2 regions of the Variimorphobacter sp. HTMS_6 genome follow, and region 1 is predicted to be linked to the other one. Evidence: predicted binding sites of a transcription regulator. Region 1 holds the regulator's gene; the other holds the start of a gene.
What was found. Region 1 encodes HrcA, which represses chaperone genes, less so after heat shock. Its sites were predicted from a motif close to TGTTAGCACTCNNNNNNNNNGAGTGCTAACA; they were not measured.
Positions count from the first base shown of each region.

Region 2: AC6IWN_RS13465 (co-chaperone GroES) is a predicted target of HrcA. The motif match lies at 5,524-5,554, and genes of this name have one in related genera.

Region 1 is NZ_AP046094.1:1,270,988-1,287,378, reverse strand. Features, by position in the region: gene prmA (50S ribosomal protein L11 methyltransferase) at 1-205, opposite strand, end outside; gene dnaJ (molecular chaperone DnaJ) at 947-2,092, opposite strand; gene dnaK (molecular chaperone DnaK) at 2,272-4,143, opposite strand; gene grpE (nucleotide exchange factor GrpE) at 4,244-4,918, opposite strand; gene hrcA (heat-inducible transcriptional repressor HrcA) at 4,996-6,024, opposite strand; gene AC6IWN_RS05730 (hypothetical protein) at 6,456-7,142, shown strand; gene AC6IWN_RS05725 (hypothetical protein) at 7,224-7,427, opposite strand; gene AC6IWN_RS05720 (hypothetical protein) at 7,601-8,146, opposite strand; gene hemW (radical SAM family heme chaperone HemW) at 8,166-9,536, opposite strand; gene lepA (translation elongation factor 4) at 10,024-11,835, opposite strand; gene AC6IWN_RS05705 (stage II sporulation protein P) at 11,923-13,278, opposite strand; gene gpr (GPR endopeptidase) at 13,502-14,410, opposite strand; gene rpsT (30S ribosomal protein S20) at 14,656-14,919, shown strand; gene AC6IWN_RS05690 (aminotransferase-like domain-containing protein) at 15,001-16,391, opposite strand, start outside.
Region 2 is NZ_AP046094.1:2,976,662-2,993,052, reverse strand. Features, by position in the region: gene AC6IWN_RS13490 (MetQ/NlpA family ABC transporter substrate-binding protein) at 1-103, shown strand, start outside; gene AC6IWN_RS13485 (DUF3810 domain-containing protein) at 291-1,409, shown strand; gene AC6IWN_RS13480 (glutamine--tRNA ligase/YqeY domain fusion protein) at 1,802-3,511, shown strand; gene AC6IWN_RS13475 (DUF2225 domain-containing protein) at 3,539-4,381, shown strand; gene AC6IWN_RS13470 (DUF6062 family protein) at 4,409-5,119, shown strand; gene AC6IWN_RS13465 (co-chaperone GroES) at 5,694-5,981, shown strand; gene groL (chaperonin GroEL) at 5,999-7,621, shown strand; TPP riboswitch at 7,756-7,860, shown strand; gene thiT (energy-coupled thiamine transporter ThiT) at 7,891-8,589, shown strand; gene AC6IWN_RS13450 (peptidoglycan-binding protein) at 8,735-9,964, opposite strand; gene AC6IWN_RS13445 (peptidoglycan-binding domain-containing protein) at 10,080-11,306, opposite strand; gene AC6IWN_RS13440 (carbamoyl phosphate synthase small subunit) at 11,747-12,829, shown strand; gene carB (carbamoyl-phosphate synthase large subunit) at 12,829-16,023, shown strand; gene AC6IWN_RS13430 (histidine phosphatase family protein) at 16,275-16,391, shown strand, end outside.

The DNA of each region.
Region 1 (16,391 bases):
TATCAATATAAAAGCTTACGGTTGCAGAACCATCATCCTCTTCAAGCTCAGGAAGGATGTCTATAAACATCTTTTTCTTGTCCTCTTCCGAAATACCAAGATTATCACTAACCTCAATTCCTTCAATCCCAAGATCATTTAACAAATCACTCACAAGATCAACTGCTTCCGTCGTTGTCTCCAAGGTGAATTTCGTCCACTTCATATTATTCCTCCAGGCTACTAATACCCGCGAATTTGGGCGTCAGCACAAATTTGGGGTGTAATCGTATTTTAATCATATATAAATAGTAAAAAACCATAATCCCATTACTCAATAAAACCAATTAACATTTCTTAATATCATAATAGTCCTTACAATACTAGTTTGTTCCACTCAGTATTTCACTTAGGTATTTCATTCAGTATTTCACTTAGATATTTCTATTACATAATTCTACCACTTATTACTACCGCTTATTCGTATCATTATTACTCTCTTTATTCAACTAAACTCGAAGCAAGAAATATCAAATATATAACTTCCTCTAATCAATGACCAACTGAAACATCACAAACAATCATCCTTTTTTCCCTTCGGTGAGGAAAAATTTTATGAATAAACCATATTAAAAATTAAAGTGAAAAACCATTTAACTTAAAAGCCATTTATAATCCACGAACGAAAGGAAACCACAAATTTGATATCCTTATTACTCGCCTATGAAAGAGCTGATGTTTTCACTTATGGAGTTGGAATATAGTATAGGGTCAAAAAATTGAATGTCTGACGAGCGAAGCGAGGAGTTTTCGCCTTTTTGACCCTGCTATAACTATATGACAACTCCATTAGTGAAACACAGCGAATTCATCGAAGACGTAATAAGGATACCAAAATTTGTGGTTTTAAAAGTCCTTAGTTTTAAAGTCCTTGACCTTAATGTCTTTTGCCTTTAAGTCTTATCGTTTATTTCCAGAATTTTTTCTTTCCTTTTTCTTTATCACCTTCAGGAGCTTCCGGTGTTGTTTTTCCATTCATGGCATCATCGAACTTTCGCAAAAGATCTTTCTGCTCTGAATTGAGTCCCGATGGTATCTGCACCACTAAAGTTACATAGTGATCTCCACGTACCGCTTTATTACGAAGACTCGGCACACCCTTTTCACGAAGGCGAACTCTTGTATCAGTCTGAGTTCCCGGTTTAACGGTATAAAGAACATCACCGTCTACGGTACTAATTCTTACATCACCGCCAAGAACAGCTGTTGCATAGGAAATCGGAGCGGTTGAGTAGATATCATAATCCTGACGTTGGAAGATCGGATGTCTACTTACATCTACTTCAACAAGTAAGTCTCCTCTTGGTCCACCATTTGTACCCGGTTCACCTTTTCCTCTGATTCTAACACTCTGACCGATATCAATACCTGCCGGAATGGTAACTTTAATTTTCTTTTTGCTGCTAATGTAGCCAGAGCCATAGCAATCCGGACATTTTTCTTTAATTATCTTACCGGTTCCCTTACAATCAGGACAAGTCTGAACATTACGAACCATACCAAACAGGGATTGCTGTGTATAAACCACTTGACCTTTACCACCACATTTGTGACAGGTATCGGATGATGTTCCCGGTTTTGCTCCAGAGCCGTGGCAGGTTCCACACTCATCCTTTAATGTTAATTCCAATTCCTTCTCTGTACCAAATACCGCTTCATCAAATGTAATTCTGACAGATGTACGTAGATTAGCGCCCTGCATAGGACCGTTATTCGCACGTCTGGAACGTCCGCCACCAAATAGATCTCCAAAGATATCCCCGAAGATATCTCCCATATCCATTCCCTCAAAGCCGAAGCCACCGGCACCTCCACCTGCTCCGCCTTCAAAAGCTGCGTGCCCGAACTGATCATATTGTCTGCGCTTATCCGCATCGCTAAGTACAGCATAGGCTTCGGAAGCTTCTTTGAATTTTGCCTCTGCCTCTTTGTCCCCCGGATTGGTATCGGGATGGTATTTCTTAGCCATCTGTCTATACGCCTTTTTTAATTCATCATCCGTCGCTGTCCTATTGACACCTAAGACCTCATAATAATCGCGTTTATCTGCCATCTTTCCTTCACCTTTCATACTAACAATGTATGTCTTACCCTTTTGTTGGTTTGTGTAAATCGGCAAATAGGCAGTCAATCCTGACCGCCTTATGCCTCAATTTATTAATATGGAAGAAACTCCATTCTGTGACCGGAATTTCTCTTTTCACTTTACAATGGGTATGCCCCTACAATGAATTATACCTCGCGGTAATCTCCATCCACAACATCATCATTGTTTCCGCCAGCATTTCCTGTACCAGCACCTGCACCTGCACCTGACATATCAGGGCCTGCACCTGCTGCTCCGCTTTGCTCATATAACTTAGCAAATAATGCCTGTGCGTCGGTCATTAATTTTTCTTTCGCTGCTTTGATGTCTTCAACCTCACCCTCGGACATAACCTCAGGATTGGATTTTTCAACTAATTCTTTTAATCTTGTAAGATCTGCTTCTACCGTTGCTTTTGCATCCGCATCAATCTTGTCACCAGCTTCTGTTAAAGCCTTCTCCGTCTGGAATATCATGGAGTCTGCATCATTTCTTACATCTACTGCTTCCTTACGAATCTTATCCTGAGCTTCAAACTCAGCTGCTTCCTTAACAGCCTTATCAATATCAGAGTCGGAGAGGTTGGATCCAGCTGTAATGGTAATGTGCTGTTCCTTACCTGTTCCAAGATCCTTAGCAGAAACATTTACGATACCATTCGCATCGATATCAAAGGTAACTTCGACCTGAGGAATTCCTCTTCTTGCTGGAGGGATACCATCCAGACGGAATTGTCCAAGGCTCTTGTTATCCTTTGCAAATTGTCTTTCACCCTGTACTACGTTGATATCAACTGCTGTCTGGTTATCAGCTGCTGTAGAGAATACCTGACTTTTCTTAGTAGGGATAGTCGTATTTCTCTCGATTAACTTTGTAGCTACTCCACCAAGAGTCTCGATTGATAATGACAATGGAGTTACGTCAAGAAGAAGAATATCACCTGCACCAGCATCGCCTGCTAATTTACCACCCTGGATGGAAGCACCGATTGCAACACATTCATCCGGATTTAATGTTTTAGAAGGTTCCTGACCGGTTAATTGTCTTACTTTATCCTGTACTGCAGGAATACGAGTAGAACCACCAACTAATAATACTTTCTTAACATCGGAAGCGTTTAATCCTGCATCACGAAGTGCATTCTGAACCGGAATTACAGTTCTTTCTACTAAATCATGAGTTAACTCATCGAATTTTGCTCGAGTTAAGTTTAAATCAAAATGCTTTGGTCCTTCTGCGGTTGCAGTAATGAAAGGAAGGTTAATGTTTGTTGTTGTAGAAGAAGATAATTCCTTCTTCGCCTTTTCTGCTGCTTCCTTTAATCTCTGAAGAGCCATTTTATCCGTGGATAAATCAACACCATCAGATTTCTTGAATTCTTCAATCATGAATCTTGTAATCTTATCATCGAAGTCATCACCACCAAGTCTGTTATCACCGGAGGTTGCTAAAACTTCAATAACACCGTCACCGATATCGATGATAGATACGTCGAAAGTACCACCACCTAAATCATATACCATGATTTTTTGCTCATGCTCATTATCAAGACCATAAGCTAATGCTGCTGCCGTAGGCTCGTTGATAATTCTCTTAACATCAAGACCTGCTATCTTACCCGCATCCTTTGTTGCCTGTCTTTGCGCATCGTTGAAGTATGCAGGAACAGTGATAACTGCTTCTGTAACCTTCTCGCCTAAGTAGCTTTCTGCATCTGCCTTTAATTTCTGAAGAACCATTGCAGAGATCTCCTGTGGAGAATATCTCTTATCATCGATATTTATTCTGAAATCGGTACCCATGTGTCTCTTTATGGATGAAATAGTCTTATCGGAATTTGTAACTGCCTGACGCTTTGCAGGCTCACCTACCAGACGCTCTCCTGTTTTAGTAAATGCTACTACGGATGGTGTAGTTCTTGCACCCTCTGTATTTGCGATGACAACCGGTTTTCCGCCTTCCATAACGGCTACACATGAATTTGTTGTACCTAAGTCAATACCAATTATTTTACCCATGTTCAATTCCTCCTATATTTCTTATAATTTGTTAACATGTAATTGATTAAAAATGTTTTTGATTCATTCGTAATTCCTGCTTGAATCATGTGTATATGAATTAATTAACTACCTTAACCATGCTGTGGCGAACCACCATATCACGATATATATAACCCTTTTGGAATTCGTCCGATATGATATTCTCAGCTAAGCTGTCATCCTCCCCGTGCATTACTGCATTATGCAGGTTCGGGTCAAATTCTTTTCCCACTGCTTCAATCGGCTTTAACCCAATCTCATCAAGCGCGGTTATTAGCTGCTTATATATCATCTCAATTCCTTGAGCAAAGGCACTTTCCTTATCCTTCTCGGTTATGGTACTAAAACCTCTTTCAAAATTATCAACGATGGGAAGGATCTTCTCTATGATGCTTTTCACACCCATGTCATACATGGCTGATTTTTCTTTTTCAGAACGTTTACGGAAGTTATCAAACTCTGCCATATTTCTCATCAGTCGATCTGTTAACTCTTCGATCTTTTGATCTTTTGCTGATAATTCCTTTGACTTATTGTTTTTGAAAAATGATTTTACACCTTTGTCTGCTTTTCCTTCACTTGTTGCATCATCCGCTTGGGGATTAGCTTCTCCATCGGTTTCAACCTCACCCTCAAGTATCTCATCTGTTTCCTCAACTACATTGTCATTTAAAATATCATTGATATTCTCATCGCCAACTTCGTTTGCAATTGTTTCATTCGAATTGTCTTTCATCACTTTCTCCTTTTCCATCGCTGCTTTCATAACTTCTATAGTTTTATCCATATCTTCCACCGTTTATAAACCACCTTTCTCATGGTCAACGTCAATTATTCTTTTTTAAATATATCATCCAGCTGTTGCATCAGGGATTGTAAGGTACTAACCACCTTCTTATAATCCATTCGTTTGGGTCCGATGATACCAACTTTACCATATACTCCTTCTTCAATCTCATAGGTCGCGGTAACAACGGAACACTCTTTCATTGATTCTACCGGAGTCTCATCGCCGATAAACACCTGAATTCCTCTGCTTTCCTCATCTTCCATCTTATCCTGAATAAAATCAGAAAGTGCTTTCTTTTCTTCTAGTGTATAGAGCAGATCGCTTGCTTTTTCTTTATCACTTAATTCCGGGTACTTTAAGATATTGGTGGTTCCCGAGGTATACATCTCAAAATCATCTTCCTCGGACACTGCCTGCATAATCGCATCTAAAATATCATTTACCAGATTGCGATTATCTCCTGCCTGATCCTTCATCTGTGATATCACCGGCAACGTAATCTCACCTAAATCCAAGCCCTGTAAAAATGTATTAATTATAATATTAAGCTTTAGCAAAGTTTCTTTACTTAGTGTGGTCGTAATATTGATAATTTTATTCTTTACAATATTACGTTCAAATACGATTACGGCAAGCAACTGATTCTCATCCATCTCCGTAAGCTGTATGAATTTAACTTTTTTCTTATATTGAGGTGTCGTAACCAAAGTTGTATATTGTGTATTTACTGCAAGTAACTTCGCTACCTGTTGAAGAAGATTCTCAAGACGGTCTGCCTTCTGGATTAAGATTTCTCTCATATTATCTACTTCCTGAACCTTATTCTGCAATAGCATATCAACATATAACCGATATCCTTTATCGGAAGGTATGCGTCCTGCTGAAGTATGAGGTTGAATAATAAATCCGAGTTCCTCCAAATCAGCCATCTCATTCCGTATTGTTGCGGAACTAAGGTTTAAATCGGTATATTTTGAAATGGTTCTTGAACCGACCGGTTCACCGGTCTCCAGATAATTACGAATAATAGCTTGCAAAATCTTAAGTTTTCGCTCATCCAACTCTTGCATAACCAGCCCTCAATTCCTCTTCGTATAAGACACCTTCGTTTGTATTGTTAGCACTCAATCAAGTAGAGTGCTAATTTCTATATATAAAATATCACTACCCATTTCTTTTGTCAAGGCATTTTATAAATTTATTGTGATGAAATCACGAATTTTAATCATTCTCTAATCTAGTGCTTTTACAAGTTATTATATAAGAAGAAACTAATTCTAAACTGGAGAATTCTTCAAAGATACATAATATCTATCCTTGGTAAAATGAATCGCACGATCCAACAATATAAAGAGAATATGATTACATAAAATTAGAACGAACTAAATAATACCTCTTTACGGTATGGAAAAATTATGAGATATGATGTAAGATGATTTTGAAAATAATGCGTGTGAATTCACACCGAACACTATAATAGATTATTTAGGAGAAACATCCAATGAAAGAAAAATTAAATGCGATTAGAGAACCTGCGCATCACATCAAAAAAAGAAATATAGTCATATTTTTTATTACTATCGTATTGTTTGGATTTATATTTGGAATTATCTCAAAATATAGTGATACCGTTGCAAGCAATGCTGGAGTATATGGGGCATTCATTCATTGTATATCATACATAACTACAAGCCTGGGAATATGGATTTTTATCGCAACTATTATTGCAATGTATAGTTATACCCCTCTATATGCCATGATTAATAACACTTGTTTTTTTCTTGCCATGTTGTCTGGTTACTATCTTTACAGCCGTTTTATATGTGGCTTTTACTCAACTTCCGTAATTTTATACTGGATTATATTCGCATTTACATCCTCAATTTGTGCCTGGATTATATGGTATGGCAAAGGAAATGGTTGTTTTTCAGATATAATTGCTTCTTTACCGGTTGCAGTGTTATTTACATTGGGATATCGTTTTTACAGCTATATTTTTTTCGAACAATGTGTAACAGAGCTACTAAATGTAATTTTTGCAATTGTACTGTTAATATTGTTTTCAGTAGGGCATAGTCATCATAAAGGGATCAGAATTCTCATACTGGCACTTTTAGTTGGTATGGTTTTTGAAAAATTTAAAATTATAAGCTTTATCTTTAGTACATTATCTCATTATATTTTATAAGTAGAATTATGAAATAAAAAACGAGCGGATGCACAATCGATTGTTTTTATATCCTCTTGTGCATCCGCTCATTCCTATTCACTAACTCAAGGAATCCTTTTGCAAATCAACGGTTGGGGTTACTTTAATAGCTCGGTTTGTTGCCGGTTGACTCGCCAACTCATTCCCATCCATTAGAATTTCTTCCTTTATTTGTTCTTGCGCAGATAAATCTGCTCTTAATATTCCTCGTATATTCCCATTTCGTACCTCATTTTTTATAACTTCATTCGATTTACGTTCCATTATATACTCCTATTCTAATGTTTTCACAATCATACCAAGTAATTTTCTTTGATTATTGGCGCATATCATGACAAGAAGTTCTAGAATTATCACATGATAAGTTTGCGTTATTGATTAGTATATTGGAGTAATGTAATCTTATTCATATCTCTTTTTGTATCAATTATGTAAGACTATTTTTCCAGCTTGTACCTTCTCCAAAATCGATAAATCATAAAAGCATAGATTGACAATCCCAATATCGCATTAATAATACAAAACTCAACTTTATATTCCTTGGGAATGAGGTATTTTATCTGTGAAAATGCTGCAGTATGAGAATTACCGGCTATTAGCAGAAGCCATAAACTATTCCTATACCAAAACCAGATATAATATACGATTGCTCCTGTCATAAAAAATGTAAACATGAGTACTTCGCCCATTATATTAATATTAACTACAAATAAAAATCTTCCTAAATTAATCATATTTGTAATAAAAAGAAGAATTCCCGTTCCGATCAAGAATATAGGAGTGTAAGGAGACTGTTTTTCGCGGGAACGTAAGGTCAATCTAGTACAAATCATGGATAGAACAGATAAAACAAATAATATTGCCAATATTATAATTCCTGAAACTCCAATATCCGTTCTTATCACAAAAAGTGATGACTGCAATCCAAACACTATTAATAATGTTAATACACATGACATTAATAAAACTGAATATTTTCTCATTTTCTCCTCCGTATCAATATCAATCTAACAAGAACTCAGCAAGTACATAATTACTGATATCTACACCATACTCAGTCAACTTAATATTATCCCCTTCGTTGACAATCAGCTTCTTCGTAGTTAACGCTTCCAGTGTTGTACCGTATATCTCTTCAATTGGCATCCGGAAGCGATTACAAAAATCACTCTTACCAATTCCTGCGCAGACTCTTAAACCCAAAAACATGAATTCCTCCATCCGCTCTTCTTTTTTGAGAATGTGGTAATCTTTGTGAAGATTTAATAACATATCGTTCTTATGATTAAAGAGTTTGTTATCATTTATTTCAAAGGAGCTCGTAGCTTTCTCTATTATCTTCTCACTATTTTTTTCTTCTTTACCACTCTTTTCATCTATTCTTTCTATTATATTGACATCAGTTTTATGATTACATATCTGAATATACCTTCCTAATTCATCTACATTCGAGAACCTAGCTCCGTCCATATAGGAGGAAGCACCAAGTCCCAATCCTAAATACTCTATACCGATCCAGTAGGACAGATTATGCCTGCATTCATAGCCCGGTTTTGAATAATTCGATATTTCATAGCGATGATAGCCACTATTTATTAGTAATTCCTTTGTTCGGTGGTATATCTGTCGATCCGTTTCTTCATCCGGTAAAAGTTCGTGACTCTCTGCCCTTTCACTATACATATCATAGAATTTGGTCCCTTCTTCTATGATCAGGCTATAGGCAGAGATATGCTCTGGATTTAGTTGTAATACTTGATTTAACGTCCTCTCCCAGCTTTCACAGGTTTGTCCGGGAAGTGCCGACATTAAATCGATATTGATATTTGTAAACCCTAATTCTCTGGCAAGAAGATAATTTTGCTCAAATTGTTCAAAGGTATGAATCCTTCCTAATACTTTAAGTTCCTCGTTATTCGTAGATTGCAAGCCAAAACTGATTCGGTTAATACCGGCTTTTTGATAGCTTTTCAGCTTCTCCTTCGTTACGGTACCCGGATTTATCTCTATTGTTGCTTCCAATCTGGACCTATCAATGTGAAATATCTCTCCTACTAAAATCAGAGTTCTTTCTATATAAGAAGATGCAACAACGGACGGGGTTCCGCCACCAATAAATATGGTCGGAACCACATAGGAATTCATTTGTCCACGGTATTGCTCAATCTCTACGTAAAGTGCTTCAAAATATTCCTTCATCTCCTTGTCCGTACAGGGAGCGGATAAGAAATCACAATAGTCACATTTTTTCGCACAAAAAGGGATGTGTATATAGATTCCTAGGTCACGTATTTTCTTCTTATTCCTTTTTTCATGTGGTATAAGCTCTATATTCACTTTACTTTCTCCCTGTGACACATACTGATTATTCATTGTTTTTTCTCCCTGATACAAAGTCTCATTAGCCATTCTATTTCCATCTGGTACAAAGACTCATTACTCATTCTATTTTCCTCTGATACAAAGTCTCATTACTCATTCTGTTTTCTTCTTATGCAAAGACTCATTACTCATTCTGTTTTTCTCTGATGCAAAGTCTCATTACTCATTCTGCTTTTTTCTGGTGCGAAGACTCATTACTCGTGAACTGTAACCTTATAATCCAGCTCAGATATCACCCTTATTATATTAGAAAGGCTGTTTCGTATCTCGTACTCCAAAGTGTTTGAATGATAATTATTATTTTACCACATCACTTATAGAATACAAATACGCAAACAGCCTACTTTATATTGTCCCTATATTAACTTAAACATATGAAATCTACTTTACCAATTAATCTATTCATTAATTGAGTTATTCGATTGCCTGTCATTATCCAGAAACAAAATTTTAATTACTAAATGGATAAGCGTGTACTCTAATCCTCATCCAATTTTAGAACGCTCATGAATGCCTTCTGCGGAATCTCTACATTACCAACCTGACGCATTCTCTTCTTACCTTCTTTTTGCTTCTCAAGAAGCTTCTTCTTACGGGTGATATCACCGCCGTAGCATTTTGCAAGTACATCCTTACGCATCGCCTTTACGGTCTCACGAGCAATTACTTTACTTCCGATCGCTGCCTGGATCGGGATTTCAAAGAGCTGTCTAGGTATCTCTTCCTTTAACTTCTCACACATTTTTCTTCCGCGTTCATAAGCACTTTCCGCATGAACGATAAAGGTTAATGCATCCACTTCCTCTTTGTTGATTAAGATATCCAGCTTCACTAGTTCTGACTGTACATAATCTTTTAATTCATAATCAAAGGAAGCATATCCTTTCGATCTGGATTTTAGAGCATCAAAGAAATCATAAATAATTTCATTCAGTGGCAATTCGTATTTTAAAAGCGCTCTGGTCTGTTCAATATATTCCATGCCAAGATAAATTCCTCTTCGTTCCTGGCATAAGCTCATGATGGAACCTACAAACTCTGTCGTTACCATGATCTCAGCGGATACCATCGGCTCTTCTAAGAAGGCAATCTCAGAAGGATCCGGTAGATTGGTAGGGTTGGTAATTTCAATCACTTCACCATCTGATTTATGAACCTTATAGATAACACTTGGCGCGGTTGTTACAAGATCGAGATTATATTCACGTTCCAGTCTTTCCTGAATGATTTCCAGATGCAATAATCCAAGGAAACCACATCGGTAACCAAAACCTAACGCAATCGAAGTCTCCGGTTCAAATTGTAATGCTGCATCATTTAACTGAAGCTTCTCTAATGCATCACGTAAATCGCCGTATTTTGAACCGTCAGCCGGGTACATACCGCAGTAAACCATCGGATGTACTTTTTTATAACCGGGAAGGGGTTCAGCACAAGGACGCTTATGATCAGTTAAGGTATCTCCCACACGGGTATCCTTTACATTCTTCAAGCTGGCTGTTACATAACCAACCATTCCGGCGGATAATTCTTCGGTCGGAATGAATTGTCCCGGTCCAAATATTCCAAGCTCAACTACTTCCGCGGTTGCACCAGTTGCCATCATGCGAATCTCGGTTCCCTTTCGAATAGTTCCCTCTTTCACACGACAGAATACGATAACACCCTTATAGGAATCATAGATTGAATCGAAGATCAGAGCCTGAAGAGGGGCATTACGATCTCCGTTGGGTGCAGGAATCTTTGCTACAATCTGCTCCAATACCTGTTCCACATTTAGACCCGTTTTTGCAGAAACCAATGGTGCATCTTGCGCTTCTAAGCCGATTACATCTTCTATCTCAGCAATAACACGTTGTGGGTCTGCACTTGGCAAATCAACTTTATTAATCACCGGCATAATATCAAGATTATGATCCAGTGCCAGATATACATTTGCCAAGGTCTGCGCTTCGATGCCCTGAGCTGCATCTACAACAAGAATCGCTCCTTCACAGGCAGCCAGGCTTCGGGATACCTCATAGTTAAAGTCCACATGCCCGGGGGTATCAATTAAGTTAAAGATGTACTCTTCCCCATCATTAGCCTTGTAGACGGTACGAATCGTCTGTGCTTTGATGGTGATACCTCTTTCTCTCTCCAAATCCATATTGTCTAGCACCTGTGCCTGCATCTCTCGACTGGTGAGCAATCCGGTCATCTCAATAATACGGTCAGCAAGTGTTGATTTACCGTGATCTATATGAGCAATAATACAAAAATTTCTGATTTTACTTTGGTCTAAGGCCATGTCAATCCTCCTGCGTATATAACAATGCATTTTATCTGTATGATTATAACACAACGATAACTCAGTGGCAAGACAATGCGGTAGCATTTACTTACCTTGAAGTATGGTATCCAAAACCTTCGCTAAGGGTTCCATTGCATTCTTTGCGGATTGCAAAGAATTATTTTGTGTTCCAAGTTCGACAAGCAGAGTCTTCGGACGTATCTGCATATTATAACGATAATTCTTTAAATAATTTTTTACAAATAACCCAGGAAACAATTCTCTTGCTTTTAGCTGCGTCTGAAGGCTAAAGGCGAGATTACTCTGAAGATAGGGATTCGGTAATCTTTTGATCGGTCCGTCTTTATCCCTGCTCAATCCATTAAAGAGCATTACTTGAGCGGTCTTCTTCCCATTAATTGTAACATTTCGAGCTGCGCCGGAGTCCCTATGTAAATCAATTACTACCTCAATTGATGGATACTGTTTTGTTATGTTTTCCAACCCATCTTCTGCTTGGTTGTACGCCCTGCTTCGATCCAGCACACCGTTTACAATATCATAACCAGTTTTATCATGAATCACATTGTAATGATAAGTATTTTCCAGAATATCCGTTAATACATCTCCTACTCCCACAACCGTATCATCCATTTTACCGGTTCTACTGTCGGCATATGTTTCATGAGCATGGGTATGATAGATAAGAATCTGAGGTTTATCATTCTTTTGTTTCATCTTAAGATCTTTGCTAATTAATTTCTCTCCATTAAATAAGTTTTTGGTAACTCTAGTTGAAGAATCTACAACATAAAAATTATTGACTAAAAAGTTAAAATCCTTCAGCTGTGCTAACGTATATTTTGATGCTCCGCTCATATTCACTGTTTCAACAGCTTTACTATCATTATCGTCCTCTGTTTCCAGATTATCGACATTTCCCGGAGTATATCCGATCAACTGCTCTGTATTATCTGATTTACTGCTTAAGGAATCGTTATAGACCAATCCATTCGTAAGTAAATATTCCTTTGTAACTCCGCCACTTATCTTATAATATCCTTTCTCATCACTAACTGCATTCGTGCTCATAACCGGAATTGTATCATTGCTCTTTGCATTGCTATCCGGAAATGCCTTATTATCCTTTGCATTCGCAGTGAGTGAACTATCATCGAGAGAGAATTTTTGTATCGATATATGCTTTGCCATCAAATCAAACGGTCCGGAAGTGCCATGATATCCTTTTGAAGTATAGCTCACCAGGGCAGAACCTTCTTCCATCACCTTACTACAGATTTTTGATACAAACGCATTCTTAATCGTGCCCTCAGCTTGGCCAACATTTACCGAAAACGATAAAGACGCATATCGGTATATTATATAGATGGATACCAGTATAATACCCGTCCATATGATTGGGTAAAGCTTGATTTTTTTCTTAGTTGGGATACTTTTCATGATCTCCTCCTATCAAAATGAATCGGCATAATCATGTAGCCTGATTCATTATATTCGGACAGCTTGTTTTTATTACCCCCTCCCACCGAAAGGACAATTGGTAAACTTATGTTAACTACCGAATTATAAGGGAAAATCAGGCTAATTAATTTTTATTTTTTTTTGGATACAATACAAGTTATTTTTGATAGCAATCCCTTCCAACGTACAATAAATCTACAAATTATCCCGCCTGTGCGAAGCAGGAATTCAATGCTTCCGATACAGTAAAACTAAGCCTCTTTATGGATTCATCGATATTCTTCGGAGTAACAAACATGTTATCCACCTGTTGTTCCATCACCTCAGAGATAAATTTATCCACATCCTCTTCGCTAAAACCGCTTTTTTGCATATACGTTGTTAAGGAATCCGCAACGATTGTGGTAGCTGCGACCACGGTGGGAACACCAAGTGCTACCGTCTTAACCCCTAGGCTCTCTTCATTCAGCGCCTTGCGGTTATTACCCACTCCCGATCCTGGGCTAATTCCGGTATCGGTTAATTGTATAGTAGTATTAACGCGGCTAACGCTTCTGGAAGCCAACGCATCAATAACAATGATCAGTTTAGGATTTGTCTCCTTAATTACGCCCTTGATAATCTCTACCGTCTCCATTCCGGTTTGCGCCATAACACCAGGCGCAATCGCGCTGACGCTACCTAGCTTATGCTTATCCTTAAATTCCTTACCATATTCTCTGATTAAATGTCTTGTGATAAATAGATTGTCTACGACCTGAGGTCCTAATGCATCCGGTGTTACCTCTCGATTGCCTAGCCCTACCACCAATATTTCTTCTCTTTTTAGATCACCGGCTAGATTTTTAAGTTGCTTAATTACTTCCTGCGAAACTGGTTTATTGTAATCCTCATCACCCTGATACATATCGGGAGCCTCGATCGTAATATAGGTTCCGATTGGCCTCTGCATTGCATTGGCTCCCTTTTCATCCTTAATCTCAACAGTCGATACCCGGATATTATTCTTTTCATCAAAATTCTCGGTTAGTATAACACCCTTGATTTCAACATCATCTTCAGGAAAGCTTTCCCTTACCTCTAAAGCCAAGTCAGTTCTGATTTTACTCAAGCGATTATCCTCCAAAATATTTTATTCTATTTTTGTATTATTTTCTGCAAAGTTTATTAAATTATGTATTGACAGAACAATTACTATCGACTACTATATAAGAGTATGTTTCCATTAGAACGTCCGTGTCTCCGGATTTAATGAAACAAGTTATGAATAACCGTATATGAGTAAACATCTCACTCTCAATTTGATGTCCTTAGTAATCCGGTTAAATATTAATAATATTTTTGGAGGTATACGAAATGGCTAATATTAAATCTGCTAAAAAGAGAATTTTAGTTAACGCTACTAAGGCTGCAAGAAATAAGGCTATCAAGTCTAAGGTTAAGACAATGATTAAGAAGGTAGATGCTGCTGTCGTTGCAGGTGATAAGGATGTTGCTAAGACAAGCTTAGTTGAAGCTATCACTGAAATCGATAAGGCTTGTTCTAAGGGTGTATTCCACAAGAATACAGTTGCTAGAAAAGTATCTCGCTTAACAAAGGCTGTAAATAAAATCGCTTAATTTTTGCAAAGTGTAATTATTACCCGGAAATGTTTAACCCACATTTCCGGGTTTTTTACGTGCTTGAAAGAGATTACTATTCTATAACAACTGATCTGTCTCTATCTCACTTTCGAGGATTCGCTTTAATATCTTTACGCCTCGTTCGAGTTCTTCTATGGAACGGGTAGCGGTGACGGAAATTCTTATCCATCCACGGGGACGCGTATTGCCGACCAGGAAGCGTTCATCAGAAAACACCTGTACTCCCTCGTTTTTTGCACATATCTCAAAGCTCTTGCCGGTAAATGTATTCGGCAGCTGAAGCCAACGAAACGGGCAACTATTCTGACCTTCAACAATATAAGCTTTTAATTCACGATTCATTATCTCGTTTCGGATAACTGTATCCGATCTTCGTTCCCACGCAATCCTTTCCGCTCTTTCGGAAAATATCAGTCTTGAGGATAATTCCAGCAGAAACGGAGAAACCGTGATATTCAGATTATATAACGCAGTGGACAGCTCCCTTTTTAAGTGCTTGGGTGCTGCAATATATGCCAGCCTTAAGCCTGGTGATATTACCTTTGATAGACTCAATAGATAAATACTGTTCTCCGGTGCAAAGGAGGATACTGGTGGTAGAGGCTTTTCTACCAACAAGCTATTTATCGCATCCTCAATTACAATTAATTGATACTGCTCTGCAACCTTACCAATCATCTTTCTCGTATTTAAGCTCATTACATGCGTAGTGGGATTGTGAAAATCGGGGATTATATAGATCCCTTTAATCTTATCGTTCTTACACGCACTGATTAAGCCCTCCTCCGTTATCTCATTCCCATGTGACTCAATTGGAACTAATTGAATCCCTAACATTTTCGCTGCTGTTTTAATCCCAGGGTAGGTTAAGGGATCCGTACCTATTCGATCTCCCGCCTTGAATAAGGAGGACAGAATAGCGGTTATAGCATTCTGCCCTCCACTTGAGAATAAAATATCTTCCGCAGACACATCCCTGTTGGCTGCTTTCATCCATCTAACCGCAGCTTCTTTCTGGCTCGGGGTATAATCTGTGCTTCCGTATTGAAACAGCTTCTCCACTTCAGGCTCCGTTAATAACTTCAGCATATATTCAATCATCAATTGATTTGGCTGGATACTGGGAAGTATCGCTCCCATCTCAATTATCTGCATGGAATCAGAATTAATCTTGATGATATGGTTACTTCCTGCATCACTTGCAACATATGTTCCATTCCCTACCGAAGCACAGATTAAACCACTCTGTTCACATAGTTTGAACGCTCTGGATACCGTGCTGAGATTGATATCAAGATAATCCGCAAGTTCACGCTGCGGAGGAAGCTTCGTACCGGGAAGCAATCTCCCATTTGTGATATCTTCTTCAAGCAAGTTTGCAAGCGCCTTATAAATGGGTGCCTCCGTTTTCACCAAATTCGGTTTCCAGCTCATCGGGTAATTTTCAA
Region 2 (16,391 bases), 1.7 Mb from region 1:
AAATAGAGAAGATATCAAAGTTTTAATCAAAGCATTACAAAGTGAGGAAGTTAAGAAGTTTATTAATGACAAATATAAGGGTGCTGTAGTACCTAAGTTCTAAATTAAAGCGAGAGGATGGAAGAAGCATCCTCTCGCTTTTCAATTACCTGTCAAGGAATCACTCTATTCCCATTCATTTCACCTCAAGAAGTAGGGGGAGGTGATTGCACCCGCAAGGTTTTCGTGTTACGATAACATAAACAATAACTAGCACTATGACACTGATACATATTCAATGAGGATTTCGTATGAAACATATCTTAAAATATAAACGCATTTATCTGTTAAGTCTACTTCCTATATCAATACTATTGACTCTGTTAGCAAGGAGTAATAGTTTTTTTGCGGAACAAATCTATGCGAAGCATATTTATAAATGGATTTCACAAGTATACGGATGGATAACAGGATTATTTCCATTCTCAATCGCGGAAATTCTTATCGTTACACTTCCGGCGATATTACTCGCATTATTGGTACGATTTATAATATTAATGTTTATTAATAAGAAGAATCGGAAAGAACGATTTATAAAAGGTTTGATTAATTTATTATGTATAGTAAGTGTAATATGGTTCGTCTTCCTGATGTGTGGAGGACTTAACTATTATCGATATTCCTTTGCGGATTATTCTAACCTAACAATAGAGAAATCCTCGGTACAGGAGTTGTATTCATTGACTAAAAGTTTGGCATTGGAAGCAAATGACCTAAGAGAGAAGATTAAGGACACCGATGATAATGGAGTATTCAAATTGTCTGAGAATAATTACGAACTGGCGAAGCGGGCAAACAAAGCGTATGAAGCATTATCAAAAGATTATCCGATACTCAAGGGGCATTACGGACCACCAAAGCCAATACTACTGTCGAAAGCAATGGCTCAAACGGAGATTACCGGTGTTTTTATTCCATTTACGATGGAAGCAAATGTGAATGTGGACATACCGGATTATAGTATCCCTTCTACAATGCTTCATGAGCTGGCACATTTGCATGGGTTTATGAGAGAAGACGAGGCAAATTACTTGGCTTATCTTGCAGGAATGAAATCAGGGGATATCGAGTTTCAATATAGTGGTACAATGCTGGCTCTCGTAACTGCCGGCAATGCCTTATATGAAGCAAATCAGGATTTGTATTTTGAGGTGGCTGAGTTATATAGTGAAGGTGTAAAAAAGGATTTTGATGATAATTCCAATTACTGGGCGAAGTTCGAGAATAAAACCATAAGTACGGTATCCAATAAAATAAATGATACTTATTTGAAGGCGAATAATCAATCGGACGGAGTACGAAGCTATGACAGAATGCTGGATCTTTTATTGGCGAAATACAAAAAAGAGCATGAGGGACAATCGAAATAATATAAGGCTGAAATTCAACAGGAAAGAGTGTTAAGTACGTTTCACTGATCAAGAGAAAGCTATATTACCGTTGCGTGATGCATAGTAATATAGCTTTTTATTAATTAATTTTTCATTGCAATGACTAGTGGGGTGCAATCAAGCAGATACTTTCTTTAGCCAAGAACCGAAAATGGGATAGATTTACTTGTAGTCACTTAGAACTAGCGTAAACTAATTTTGCAATTTCGTGCTTTTAAGTTAAGTTAAACTGTGTTATTATATAAAAATAATATTTTTATGGAAGATACTACTTGAAATTCCTATATTTAAAGAGTATTTTAATGATAAATAATACAGACAAATGAGTTGATTGATTCAATTCAAATAAATTATCAATCGGGAGGTTCTTCATGGAGAATAATAATATGAAGGAAGACAATCATTTGGAGCCGGAGGAAAAGGCTACGGTTTCGAAAAATTTTATTGAGATGATTATTGATAAAGATTTGGAAGAGGGTAAGGTAAAGAAGATTGTTACCAGATTTCCACCTGAACCAAACGGTTATCTTCATATAGGTCATGCAAAATCAATATTATTAAATTATGGCTTAGCACAAAAATACGGCGGTCAGTTCAACCTTCGTTTTGATGATACGAATCCGACAAAGGAAAAAACAGAATTTGTAGACTCTATTATCAAGGATGTAAAATGGGTAGGCGGAGATTTTGAGGATCACTTATTTTTTGCTTCCGATTATTTTGAGCAGATGTACGAGGCTGCGGTTAAGTTAATAAAAAAAGGAAAAGCCTTTGTTTGTGATCTTACAGCGGAAGAGATTAGAGAGTATCGTGGAACGCTGACGGAAGCCGGTAAGAACAGTCCTTACCGTGATCGAAGCATTGAAGAGAACTTACAGCTGTTCGAAGATATGAAAGCTGGTAAATTTGCCGATGGTTCCAAGGTTCTTCGTGCAAAGATTGATATGTCATCCCCGAATATGAATATGAGAGATCCGGTTATTTATCGAGTAGCGACAGTATCTCATCACAATACAGGAGATAAATGGTGTATCTATCCAATGTATGATTTTGCTCATCCAATCGAAGATGCGATTGAAGAGGTAACTCATTCCATCTGTACTTTGGAGTTTGAGGATCATCGTCCACTTTATGATTGGGTGGTAAGGGAACTTGAATATGAGATTCCACCGAAGCAGATTGAGTTTGCTAAAATGTATCTTACAAATGTAATTACCGGTAAGAGATATATTAAGAGATTAGTGGAGGAAGGTATTGTTGACGGATGGGATGATCCTAGATTGGTTTCCATCAGTGCTCTTAGAAGAAGAGGATTTACCCCTGAATCTTTAAAACTGTTTATGGAGCTTTGTGGTGTATCAAAGAGCCAAAGTTCTGTAGATTATGCAATGTTAGAATATTGTATCCGTGAGGATTTGAAGTTAAAGAGACCTAGAATCATGGCTGTTCTTGACCCGATTAAATTAGTGATTACGAATTATCCAGAGGGTGAGGTTGAGTATCTGGAAGCCCCGGCTAATCAGGAAAATGAAGCAATGGGCACCAGACAGGTTCCGTTTGCAAGAGAATTATATATAGAACGTGATGACTTTATGATAGAGCCTCCGAAGAAATATTTCCGTTTATTCCCCGGAAATGAGGTTCGTCTTATGAATGCTTACTTTGTAACTTGCACGGATTATATTACGGATGAGAATGGTAATGTAACTGAAGTTCATTGTACCTATGATCCGGAGACAAAGAGCGGATCCGGCTTTAATGCAAGAAAAGTAAAAGGTACGATTCACTGGGTAGCAGCGCAATCAGCAAAGAAAGCGGAAGTGCGTTTGTATGAGAATATTGTAGATGAATCAAAGGGTGTTTATAATGAAGACGGAAGCTTGAATTTAAACCCTAACTCAATAACAATATTAAAGGATTGCTACGTAGAGCCAAGTATAGATGAAGCGCAGGCACCGGATAGCTTCCAATTTTTAAGACAGGGATTCTTCTGTTTGGATTCCAAAGATTCTACCCCGGAAAAACCGGTTTTCAATCGAATTGTGTCATTGAAAAGCTCTTACAACCCGAATAAACAGTAAAGTACATTATAGAATGGAGGATTAGCAGTGGCTAATATATTTTCTGGATTAGAGGAATTTGGTCTCGGTGGTTTATCTAATATGGATATCTATGAAACCAAGGATAGCGAAAACGGTAAGAAATCCGGTGAGAATGAAAAACCGGCATTTTCTGAAGAAGATAACATCTTTGACAAGACCTACACCTGTCCTGTATGTGATAACGAGTTTAAATCTAAGACAGTGAAGTCCGGTAAAGTAAAGCTTCTATCTTTGGATACCGATTTAAGACCGTTGTATGAGAATATGGATCCGTTAAAATATGATGCGATTGTTTGTCCTACCTGTGGATTTGCCGCATTAAATCGCTTTTTTAAATATGTATCCTCAGCGCAGTCTAATTTAATCAAAACGAATATTTCGGCAAACTTCAGAGGATTGAAGGAAACCGGTAATATATTTACCTATGATGATGCAATATCCAGACATAAGTTGGCATTAGTAAATGCAATTGTAAAGAAATCAAAGATTTCGGAACGAGCATATACCTGCTTAAAAACAGCCTGGGTCATCAGAGGAAAATCAGAAAATTTACCACAGGATTTCCCGAATTATCAACAAGCAATCGAAGAATTAAGAGTAGAAGAAGAGGATTTCTTATCAAAAGCCTATGCAGGCTTTGGAGAAGCCTTCAGTAAAGAAGATTTTCCGATGTGTGGAATGGATGAAACTACCATTACGTTATTAATGGCGGAATTAGCTAGAAAAATTGGAAAGTTTGATGAAGCCGGCAGATGGATATCCAGAGTATTGATTTCCAAAGATGCCAATGAGCGCATCAAGCAAAAGGCAAGAGAAATTAAGGATTTGATAAAGGATCAAAAGAATTAATTGCTAAGATAAAGGCGGGTATCTACTTTGAAAGAAAAATTATATACTATCCCGGTGAATGAAGCTTTTGAATCGGAATGCGAATGTCCTCTGTGTGCAATGAAAAAAAAGTTGGAGACGGATGCGGTAGAATATACTATGGGTCCTAGTTATATGGAAGATGATATAAGGGGGGCGACTTCGCGTATGGGATTTTGTGAGAAGCACCTTAATCAGCTATATCAGAATCAAAATCGATTGGGATTGGCATTGATGTTAAAATCACACATGGATAATACGATCCAGATGGTTGAAAAACATTCAGGAACCAAGATTTCTGCCACCTCACTGTTTCGTAAGAAGGCAGAGGAATCTCCCGTAGTTGATTTTTTAGATACAATAGAACACAGTTGCTTTGTTTGTGATAAGATAGAAACAACATTTCAACGTTACCTTGCTACAATCTTTCATCTTTATCATACAGATCATGACTTTCGGGAAAAATTCAAGGGATCAAAGGGCTTTTGTTCTGAGCATTATAAAATGCTCTATAAAGAAGCTCCTACCAATCTAAAAGGTGACGAATTATCAAGTTTTATCACGGAGTTAAATACTCTTTACTTGGACAATATGAAAAGAGTAAGGGATGATTTAGAATGGTTCATCAATAAATTTGACTATCGTTATGCAGACGAACCCTGGAAGAATGCCAAGGATGCATTACCCAGATCCATGCAAAAGACAAATAGTATACTATAAACCCTTAACAATGAAGTTAAAAAGCTCACGTAATTGCTTAAATTTATTAAACTTTGTCAAACATGGTATATTATGACTGATAAAGAATATACTTAATTAGTATGTATGAAATTGAAAAAGTTATTGCCGTTAGGTGATAACTTTTTCTTGCGCCTTTTATATATGTGAAATTAATCTATTTTGACTTCGATGCAACATTACATTAAACGAATGGATCAGTCATATGGAATAACAGATTTCATGGGGTGTGAACAGAAGATAGCAGTGAAATCAACATAAAAATGAGAAAAAATGAGATATCGCGAGATATTAAGAGTATGAGAGAGAAATTACTAAATTTGCTATGATATTTTAATGGAAATGAAGTTGCATTATAAAAGCAAATTTACTAATATAATAATCAAAGTTAGCACTCGACCACATGGAGTGCTAATAATTCTTAAGCTAAGGGTAATGTGAGATTCACGATTAATGCACACCGTGGAATTCTATCACGTAACAAATACGGATTACTATCCGAGTTTGTGGTTCCCTTGAAAAATTTAGTAATAATTAATTAAGGAGGAATTTTAACATGAAACTTGTACCTTTAGGAGATAAGGTAGTATTGAAGCAATTAGTTGCTGAAGAGACAACAAAGTCAGGCATTGTGTTACCCGGCCAAGCAAAAGAAAAACCTCAGCAGGCAGAAGTTATCGCTGTTGGTCCTGGCGGAATCGTTGATGGAAAAGAAGTTGTGATGCAGGTTAAAGTTGGCGACAAGGTTATTTACTCCAAATATGCGGGAACTGAAGTGAAATTGGAGGATGAAGAGTTCATCGTCGTTAAGCAGAATGATATCGTTGCAGTTGTAGAAGAATAGAATGGAGGAAACACAACATGGCTAAAGAAATTAAATATGGCGCAGAAGCCAGAGCAGCGCTTGAAATCGGCGCGAATAAATTAGCAAATACCGTTAAAGTAACCCTTGGACCTAAGGGAAGAAATGTAGTTCTTGATAAATCTTTCGGTGCACCTTTGATTACGAATGATGGTGTTACAATTGCAAAGGAAATTGAGTTGGATGATCCTTTTGAGAATATGGGTGCTCAGTTAGTGAAAGAAGTTGCTACCAAGACAAATGATGTAGCAGGTGATGGTACAACTACAGCAACTGTTCTTGCACAGGCTATGATTACCGAGGGTATGAAGAACTTAGCAGCAGGCGCTAACCCTATTATCCTTAGAAAGGGTATGAAGAAAGCAACTGATGTTGCTGTAGAAGCAATTTTAACAATGAGCTCTTCCTTAAAGGGTAAGGAGCAGATTGCAAGAGTTGCAGCAATCTCTGCAGGTGATGATGAAGTTGGTCAGTTAGTTGCTGATGCGATGGAAAAAGTATCAAATGATGGTGTTATCACAATCGAAGAATCTAAAACCATGAAGACTGAGCTTGATCTTGTGGAAGGTATGCAGTTTGATCGTGGATATCTTTCCGCTTATATGTGTACCGATATGGATAAAATGGAAGCAACCCTTGAGAATCCATATATCTTAATCACGGATAAGAAGATCTCAAACATTCAGGAAATCCTTCCTGTACTAGAGCAGATTGTTCAGACTGGTTCAAGATTATTAATAATCGCTGAAGATGTCGAGGGTGAAGCTCTTACAACTTTAGTTCTTAATAAATTAAGAGGTACATTCGTTGCTGTTGCAGTAAAAGCTCCTGGCTATGGTGACAGAAGAAAAGCGATGCTTCAGGATATCGCTATCTTAACTGGCGGTACAGTTATTTCTGATGAATTAGGTCTTGACTTAAAAGAAGCTACTATAGAGCAGCTTGGTCGTGCAAAATCAGTTAAGGTTCAGAAGGAAAACACCATTATTGTTGATGGTGAAGGTGATAAAGCTGATATCACTACAAGAATTGGCCAGATCAAAGCTCAGATTGAAGAAACTACCTCTGAATTTGATAAAGAGAAATTACAGGAGAGACTTGCTAAGCTTGCTGGTGGTGTAGCAGTAATCAGAGTTGGTGCTGCAACAGAAACTGAAATGAAAGAAAACAAGCTTCGTATGGAAGATGCTCTTGCAGCTACCAGAGCGGCAGTGGAAGAAGGTATCGTTGCAGGCGGTGGTTCCGCATATATCCACGCATCTAAGGAAGTTTCTAAATTAGCTGCAAAATTAGACGGTGACGAGAAAACTGGTGCAAATATTATTCTTAAAGCACTTGATGCTCCTTTATACAGCATCGTATACAATGCAGGCTTAGAAGGTTCTGTAGTAATCAGTAAGGTAAAGGCTAGCAAACAGGGCGTTGGCTTCAATGCTTTAACTGAGAAATATGTTGATATGGTAGAAGCAGGTATTCTGGATCCTACTAAGGTTACAAGAAGCGCGCTTCAGAACGCAACTAGTGTTGCATCCACTTTATTAACAACAGAATCCGTTGTTGCAAATATCAAGAAGGATGAGCCGGCAATGCCTGCAGGCGCACCTGGAATGGGTATGATGTAATAAAATCATTATTTTAAATCAATTAATTAAGAGGGTAGGCAAATGATTTTTGTCTGCCCTCTCATTTTCTTCGGATACTCCTATTGACATCCTTTGGTTTATCCGTTATGATAGCTGAGACAAAATAAAATGATATATTTTGCTAGGGGAGCCCAGGCTGAGAGGTATGTTGTACTACATACTGACCCTTACTACTTGATCCGGATAATACCGGCGGAAGGAAGCATTTCAAGTGGCCCCCTCCGAAGCAATCATAAGGAGGTTTTTTTATGTTTCAAGATATTTTGAATTTTTTAACAACGAAAGAAGGTTCCGGCGCAGAAACCTATTACACACCTACACTAGCGGGTAATATAGCACTCTTTGTTGTTGTGGCTATCTTATTTATCGCGATGGCTGCGTTTTCAAACAGTAAGTCAAAAATTAGAGTTCAGCAGCTAGCATTTTCTGCAATGGCGGTAACATTAGCCGTGGTTACTTCGTTCATCACCTTTGCGAAACTGCCATTTGGTGGATCTATCACATTATTCAGTATGCTGTTTATTGCTTTGATTGGCTATCTATATGGTACCAAGGCCGGAGTACTTACCGGTATCGCTTATGGTTTTATTAATCTGATTTTAGGTCCTACCATTCTGCATCCGGTACAAATGTTATTAGACTACCCGATCGCATTCGGTTGCTTAGGTTTGAGTGGAGTATTTTCAAAATCAAAGAATGGATTAATTAAAGGATATGTACTAGGCGTATTCGGTAGATATATCAGCCATGTAATCTCCGGATTTGTGTTCTTTAGTATGTACACTCCAAAGGGTATGAATCCAATTATCTATTCCTTAGGATATAATGCAACTTATATCGTACCGGAAGCAATCGCAACGATAATAATATTATTGATTCCACCTGTTCGACAGGCATTTATTCAGGTAAAAGGAATGGCAACTCAGACACAAATTACATTATTTTAATAAAAGACCAACATTAAATCGCTTTCAAGGGATTTTGTGTTGGTCCTTTTTGAATGAAATATGTTATGGGTCATTATAGTTCTGTCACCGTAAGGGTTCTCCTTTCCGTACGGTATACATCATATACGGTATACATACATGAAAATCACAGTTCAGCCATTCGGGTAACTGCAACATAGATGCCGGATAATTTGTACCAGGTGGGGAAGTCTACGATTCCGTTGGCAGGCAAATCAAAGATTTGTTGAAAGGCTTTAACGGATTCAGCGGTTTGGTTATTGAATTGACCGTTTACTGCAACTGTAGGTATTGCAGGATACTTTTCTGAAATTTTATTAAGTTGTTCCTGGATGGTTCTCACATTAGCACCAGAGGAACCTATGGTTAGGTTTGAACCCGGCCAGGAGGAGGGAACCCCTGACACTTCGGTGGCCGTATTGATATAAATGGAGTTTCCATAAAAATGTCGCAGAATTTCAATTGCAGATTGCCCCTGATCGCCCAATTGCTTGGATCCCCACTGTGTCATCCAGTTCGGGCATTGCACTCTGTTTCCATCACAGTACTGTGTCAAAATGGGTTGCTTAACATTGGGTCTGGATAAATAATTATTAAATATACTGTCTACGATTAATCCTATGTTATCGTAGATGTTTCTACCGGGAATCCATTTATGATCAAATGCGGTGGAAGAGGTGATAGTAAAATTAAATCCCTGATTTCGGTACCATTCTGTAAATACACGATTGAGTGTAAAGGATAAGATAGCAAGGACATTGGCGGTTATGGTGGATTCCGGCCAGGTGGAATAGATTTCGCTGGAGGCTACATTTTTAATATAATCTCTAAAGCGAACATAATGATCTCTAGCGGATCGGTCGGTTGGAGGACCATCGTGTACAATAACGAATTCGGGGACTACTACTCTGTTAAGGACAATTTCACCTGATTCTCCGGTTGGTTTTATCTCAGCCTCCGCTATTTTGGGTGGGTAATCACCGAATAAGGTATGAGGTGGAACTACATAGAGATCGGGCTGTGCTTGCGGTTCTTCGGGTCGCAGAGTTGCATCCTGTAACGCGGTTACATTTGGCATTACCTCAGCATTTTGCACTACTACTGGTTCAAAACCGGATGCGGACATATTAATTCGGTAATTAGCGTATGGTTGTTGATCCGAGGGTTGTTGGCTAAATTCCAGGGGAGGTGCAGGAACCTCAATAATCTCGGTTAGGCCCGAGGAGTTGGTTCTAACCTCTGCGATTTGTTGCTCTGGTGTTCCTGTGGTTGATATTGTAACTGTAGCATTTTCAATCGGAACCATCCCGGCGCCCATAACACGTGCCCGTATCCTCCCGAGTGATTGGGTGCTCATTTGTGTCGGATATACCTTTATGGCTTTATACTTGTTCTTATTGTAGTAGTAAGGATTCATTTCGTCACCTCGTTTATCGCTTATTATAAAATATGATTTAAATAGGAAGGTGTGATTAGAGTTCTGCTATTCTTGTTATAGCAACAAAGATTTGTGAGATTTTGTACCAGGTGGCGCGATCAACCACGCCTGTTGCGGGTAAACTGAAAATGTTTTGGAATGCTCTAACAGCAGCAGTTGTTCTTGGACCGTATTGACCGTCAACAACTATAGTGGGGATAGCAGTGTAAACCTGTGCAATACGATTAAGCTGTTGTTGAATGATTCTTACATTTTCTCCATTTGACCCGGTTGATAAGTTGGCACCCGGCCAGGAACTAGGGACACCGGATACTTCAGCTGCGGTATTTATAAATACATCATTACCATAGAAGTTTCGTAGAATCTGTATCGCGGTATAGCCTTGATCACCTAAACTTTTAGAGCCCCATTGCGTCATCCATCTTGGGCACTGTACTCTTTGCCCGTCACAGTACTGCGTTAATAAAGGCTGCCTTACACCCGGCCTTGAGATATAATTGACAAATACTGAGTCTACAATAAAGCTTATGTTTGCAAATATGTTTCTTCCTCGTGTCCATTTGTGATCATATGCGGTTGAGGAAGTGATTGTATAGTTATAACCTTGATTGCGATACCATTCCGTATAGACACGATTTAGAGTAAAGGATAGGATTGCCAAGACATTTGCATAAATAGTACTTTCCGGCCAGGTGGAGTAGATTTCACTGGAGGCTACATTTTTAATATAATCTCGAAACCTGACATAGTAATCCTGAGCGCTGGAAGAAGGTACACCATCATGTACAATAACATATTCCGGAACAACAACACGGTTTAATACGATTTCTCCGGATTCGCCTGTGGGTTTGATTTCGCTCTCGGGGATTTTGGGTGGATATACACCATATAGAGTGTTGGCATCAATGTTATAGATGCGTTCTCCAGGTGTTTGCTCGATTGGGGTCATGATCGATTCCTGCTCGGCGGTTACATCAGGAAATACTTCAACGCCATTATACAAAAGCACCTCATAGTTCGGTGCTTCAACCCGGACATCGTAATTAGCAAAAGGTCTAGGTTGATTTGGCTCCTGACTGTAGTCTAATGGGGGAGTGGCGAGCTCCACCTCCCCAGTAAGTCCATCGTCATTTGTAACTAAACGTTCCAGAACGTTATTTGGTTCGTTTTGTGCGGTGATAGTAACGGTTGCATTCGCTATCGGAATCTCTCCGGCAGTAGTACAACGTACACGATATCGTCCGAGTGATTGTGTCTCCATCTGGGTTGGATATACTTTTAAATTTGGAATTGCTTTGTACTGGTTTTGAGGATTATGAAAGGAATTCATGATTTTGACCTCAATTCGCTCATTTTATTACCAACTTATGTTGTTTGTTTAAAAATGTGAATTAGGATAAGAATAACTACTTGCATATTTGATAATATATATCATTAATATATATAATTAATAAATTTTTTAAAACCTCTTGCTATTTCAAAATAGATATGCTACAATCATAAAAATGCTTAGAGAAATGAATATTTATACATGTAAAATTTATAAAAATTAAGAATAGATATTTGGGGATGAATGTCTCCAGTATGGGCTAGTATTCTTTTTTTTTGCACAAATTCGGTAACTAATTGATAAATATGCAAGAAAATTAATAATTTTCATGCTTAAATATATGCCGAGAAATCGGCGGAATGGAGGATATAATGAAAGCGTTCTTAATTCTTGAGGATGGTAATGTCTTTGCGGGAGAGAGTATTGGAGCTAAACGGGAGATTATCAGTGAGATTGTTTTTAACACCGGTATGACAGGTTATCTCGAAGTATTGACAGACCCTTCTTATGCAGGTCAAAGTGTAGTTATGACATATCCTTTGATTGGTAATTATGGTATATGTTACGAGGATATGGAATCACATCAGCCATGGCTTGATGGTTTCATAGTAAGAGAATTATCAAGAATGCCTAGTAATTTCCGAAATGAAGAGAGCATTCAAAGCTTTTTAGAGAGAAATGATATCCCCGGAATCGCCGGAATTGATACCAGAGCACTGGTTAAGCTGCTCAGAAATAAAGGTACTATGAACGGTATGATTACAACGAACGAAAATTATAATTTAGAAGAAGTACAGGAACGTATTCAACAGTATAAGGTTGAAAAGGTTGTTATGAAAACCACAACAAAGGATGTGAAAGTAATCCCTGCAATAGGCGAAACAAAATATAAGGTTGCGCTTATGGATTACGGTTTAAAGAATAATATTCCTAGATGCTTAGCGAAAAGAGGGTGTGAGGTTACGATATATCCTGCTTTTACAAAAGCGGAGGAAGTAATAAAGAACAATCCGGATGGTATTATGTTATCCAATGGACCTGGAGATCCGAAGGAATGTACAGAGATTATCGCAGAAGTTAAGAATATGTTTGATAGTAATGTACCGATTTTTGCAATCTGCCTTGGCCATCAGTTATTGGCGCTTGCAAACGGTGGAGATACAGAGAAAATGAAATATGGTCATCGTGGAGCAAACCATCCGGTGAAAGATTTAAATACCGGCAGAGTTTACATATCCACTCAAAATCACGGATATATGGTTAAGGGCGACAGCTTGAGCGCGGAAGTGGCAGAAGTAAGCTTTGTTAATGTTAATGATAAGACAGTAGAAGGTATGCACTACCTTGGTAAGAATGTATTTTCTGTTCAGTTCCATCCGGAAGCTTGTGCAGGTCCGATGGACAGTGAGTTCCTTTTCGACGAGTTTATTAATATGATGGAGGTACAGGGATAATGCCGAGAATAGAGAGTATTAAAAAAGTATTGGTTATCGGCTCCGGTCCGATCATTATCGGTTCGGCGGCAGAATTTGACTACGCAGGTACACAGGCTTGCCGTTCCTTAAAGGAAGAAGGTATCGAAGTTGTTCTTGTTAACTCCAATCCTGCAACAATCATGACGGACAAAGAGATTGCGGATATCGTATATATCGAGCCTTTAACACCTGATTTTGTAAAAAGAATTATATTGAAGGAAAGACCGGATAGCGTATTGCCTACACTCGGTGGCCAAGCAGCTTTGAATATTGCAATGGAGCTCGAAGAATCAGGCTTTCTAGATGAACAGAATGTTCGATTAATCGGTACAACCTCCTTAACCATTAAAAAGGCAGAGGATCGTCTTGAATTTAAGACCACCATGGAGAAGATTGGTGAGCCTTGTACCGCAAGTACGGTAGTAACTACGGTTGGTGAAGCGGTTATATTTGCAGACTCAATCGGTTATCCGGTTGTTGTTCGCCCGGCATATACGATGGGTGGTAGCGGTGGCGGTATCGCAGCATCCCAGGAGGAGCTTGAAGATATCTGTACAAATGGACTTCGTTTGAGCCGTGTTGGTCAGTGTCTGATTGAGCGTTGTATCGCAGGTTGGAAAGAAATCGAATATGAAGTAATGCGTGACAGTGCAGGTAACTGTATTACTGTATGTAATATGGAGAACCTCGACCCGGTTGGTGTACATACCGGTGACAGTATTGTAGTGGCTCCTTCTCAGACGCTTGGTGATAAAGAATATCAGATGTTACGTACTTCTGCATTGAACATCATTACAGAGTTGGGGATTACCGGTGGATGTAACGTTCAATATGCACTTCACCCGGATACCTTTGAATATGCAGTAATCGAAGTAAATCCACGTGTTAGTCGTTCTTCTGCACTTGCATCGAAAGCTACCGGTTATCCGATTGCTAAGGTTGCTGCTAAAATCGCACTAGGCTTTAATCTGGATGAAATCCAGAATGCAGTTACACAGAAGACATATGCAAGCTTTGAGCCGACCCTTGACTACTGTGTAGTGAAGATTCCAAAGTGGCCATTTGATAAGTTCATTACTGCGAAGAGATTATTAACCACTCAGATGAAGGCAACGGGAGAGGTTATGTCCATCAGCAACAACTTCGAAGCAGCGCTTATGAAGGCACTTCGTTCCTTAGAACAGAATATCTACAGCTTAAAATACGGAAATTATGAAGAGAAAACTTTGGAGGAGATTCGCTCCGAATTACATCTAGTAGATGACAGACGTCTCTTTGTTATCGCAGAAGCAATTCGTAGAGGAATTACTTATGATGAAATTCATGAAATAACAAAGATTGATCTCTGGTTTATCGATAAAATTGCAATTCTTGTGGAGATGGAACAAGAACTTCAATCGGCTCCCCTTACTGTTGAATTATTGGCGCAGGCTAAACGTATTGGATACCCGGATCGTGTTATCTCTGAGCTTACAGGTAAGCCTGCAGCAGAGATAAAGGCTATACGTAAGGAAAACGGTATCGTGGCTGGCTATAAGATGGTTGATACCTGTGCAGCAGAGTTTGATGCAGCAACACCATATTACTACTCCTCATTTGGCAGCTTCAATGAAGTGGAGAAGACGAGTGGCAGAAAGAAAATCATGGTTCTCGGTTCTGGCCCAATCCGTATAGGACAGGGTATCGAATTTGACTACTGCTCCGTACACAGTGTATGGGCATTATCAAAGAGCGGATGCGAAACCATTATCGTAAATAATAATCCTGAGACAGTAAGTACCGACTTTGATATTGCAGATAAGCTTTACTTCGAACCATTAACTCCTGAGGATGTAGAGAATATCGTAGACATCGAGCAACCGGATGGTGCAGTAGTACAGTTTGGTGGACAAACTGCAATTAAACTGACGGAAGCATTATTAAAGATGGGTGTTCCGATACTCGGAACCTCAGCAGCGGACGTGGACGCAGCAGAGGATAGAGAGCTATTTGATCAGATTCTTGAACAATGTGGTATTCCAAGACCGGCAGGAAAAACCATATACACCACCGAAGAAGCACTTGCTGCGGCAAATGAGCTTGGATATCCGGTTCTGGTACGTCCATCCTACGTACTTGGCGGTCAGGGCATGCAGATTGCGGTGAGCGATAGCGATATCGTTGAATTCATGAGAATTATCAATATGACATTGCAGGAACATCCTATTCTGGTTGATAAATATCTGATGGGTATGGAAGTAGAAGTAGATGCGGTATGCGACGGAGAAGATATCTTAATTCCCGGTATCATGGAGCATATCGAGCGAGCTGGTATCCACTCCGGTGACAGTATCTCCGTATACCCCACTCAGAATGTGAGTGAAAAGGTGAAAGCGGATATCGTTGATTACACGAAGAAACTTGCGAATTCCCTCCATGTAGTTGGCTTAATTAACATTCAGTTTATTGTATATAATGAAGAGGTTTATGTAATCGAAGTAAATCCTCGTTCCAGCCGTACCGTACCATATATCAGTAAGGTAACCGCATTACCGATCGTGGATATTGCAACTAAAGTTATCTTAGGTGAGAAAATAAAATCCCTTGGATATACACCAGGATTATGGCCGGAGTCACAATATATCGCAATTAAGATGCCGGTATTCTCCTTTGAGAAATTACGCGGTGCAGAAACCAGCTTAGGACCGGAGATGAAATCCACCGGTGAATGCCTTGGTATTGCAAAGACCTACCATGAAGCATTATATAAAGCCTTCTTAGGTTCCGGTGTAAATCTTCCAAAGCATAAGAAGATGATTATGACGGTGAATAAAGCGGATAGAGAAGAAGCTGTTGACCTTGGTAGAAGATTGGTTGCTCTTGGATATGAGATTTATGCAACAGAGGGAACACTGGAAGCATTAAGAGATGGTGGGGTGGCTGCAACGCTTGTGGAGAAGATAGATGCAGAAAGTCCGAACATCATTGACTTAATCTTAAGCCACAAGATTGATATGGTTATCAATACGCCTACACAGGGACGTGATAAGACCAGAGATGGCTTCATCATTCGTCGTCTATCTATCGAGACCGGTGTAACCTGTTTCACCGCAATCGATACGGCAGCAGCGTTAATAGCGAGTATGGAAAGTGACAACAGCGATATCACTTTAGTGGATGTAGCAAAGATCTGATAGTATGTTACAGATGATTATAAAGTTATAAACAGATAGCGTGTGAATGTATAATTCAATTGAAGAGACGATGTTGATAGGTTTCCGCTTATGGCGGCAATTAAGTCTCATAATGGATTATAGTTCACACGCTATTTGTATTTTGGTGGGAAGAATATAAATTATCCAGATACATTTGAAAGATAGGTGGAAGTCAGTTATAATATTATTAATTAGTTTGAAAGAATTGATTGTTACAGGAGGTAAATACATTGACACATATCTATTTTGTAAGGCATGCACAACCGGAGCATGGCTGGGAGGATGACAGAAGCAGACCGTTGACGGAAGAAGGCATTCATGATAGTAAGAAAGTTGTAGAGGCATTG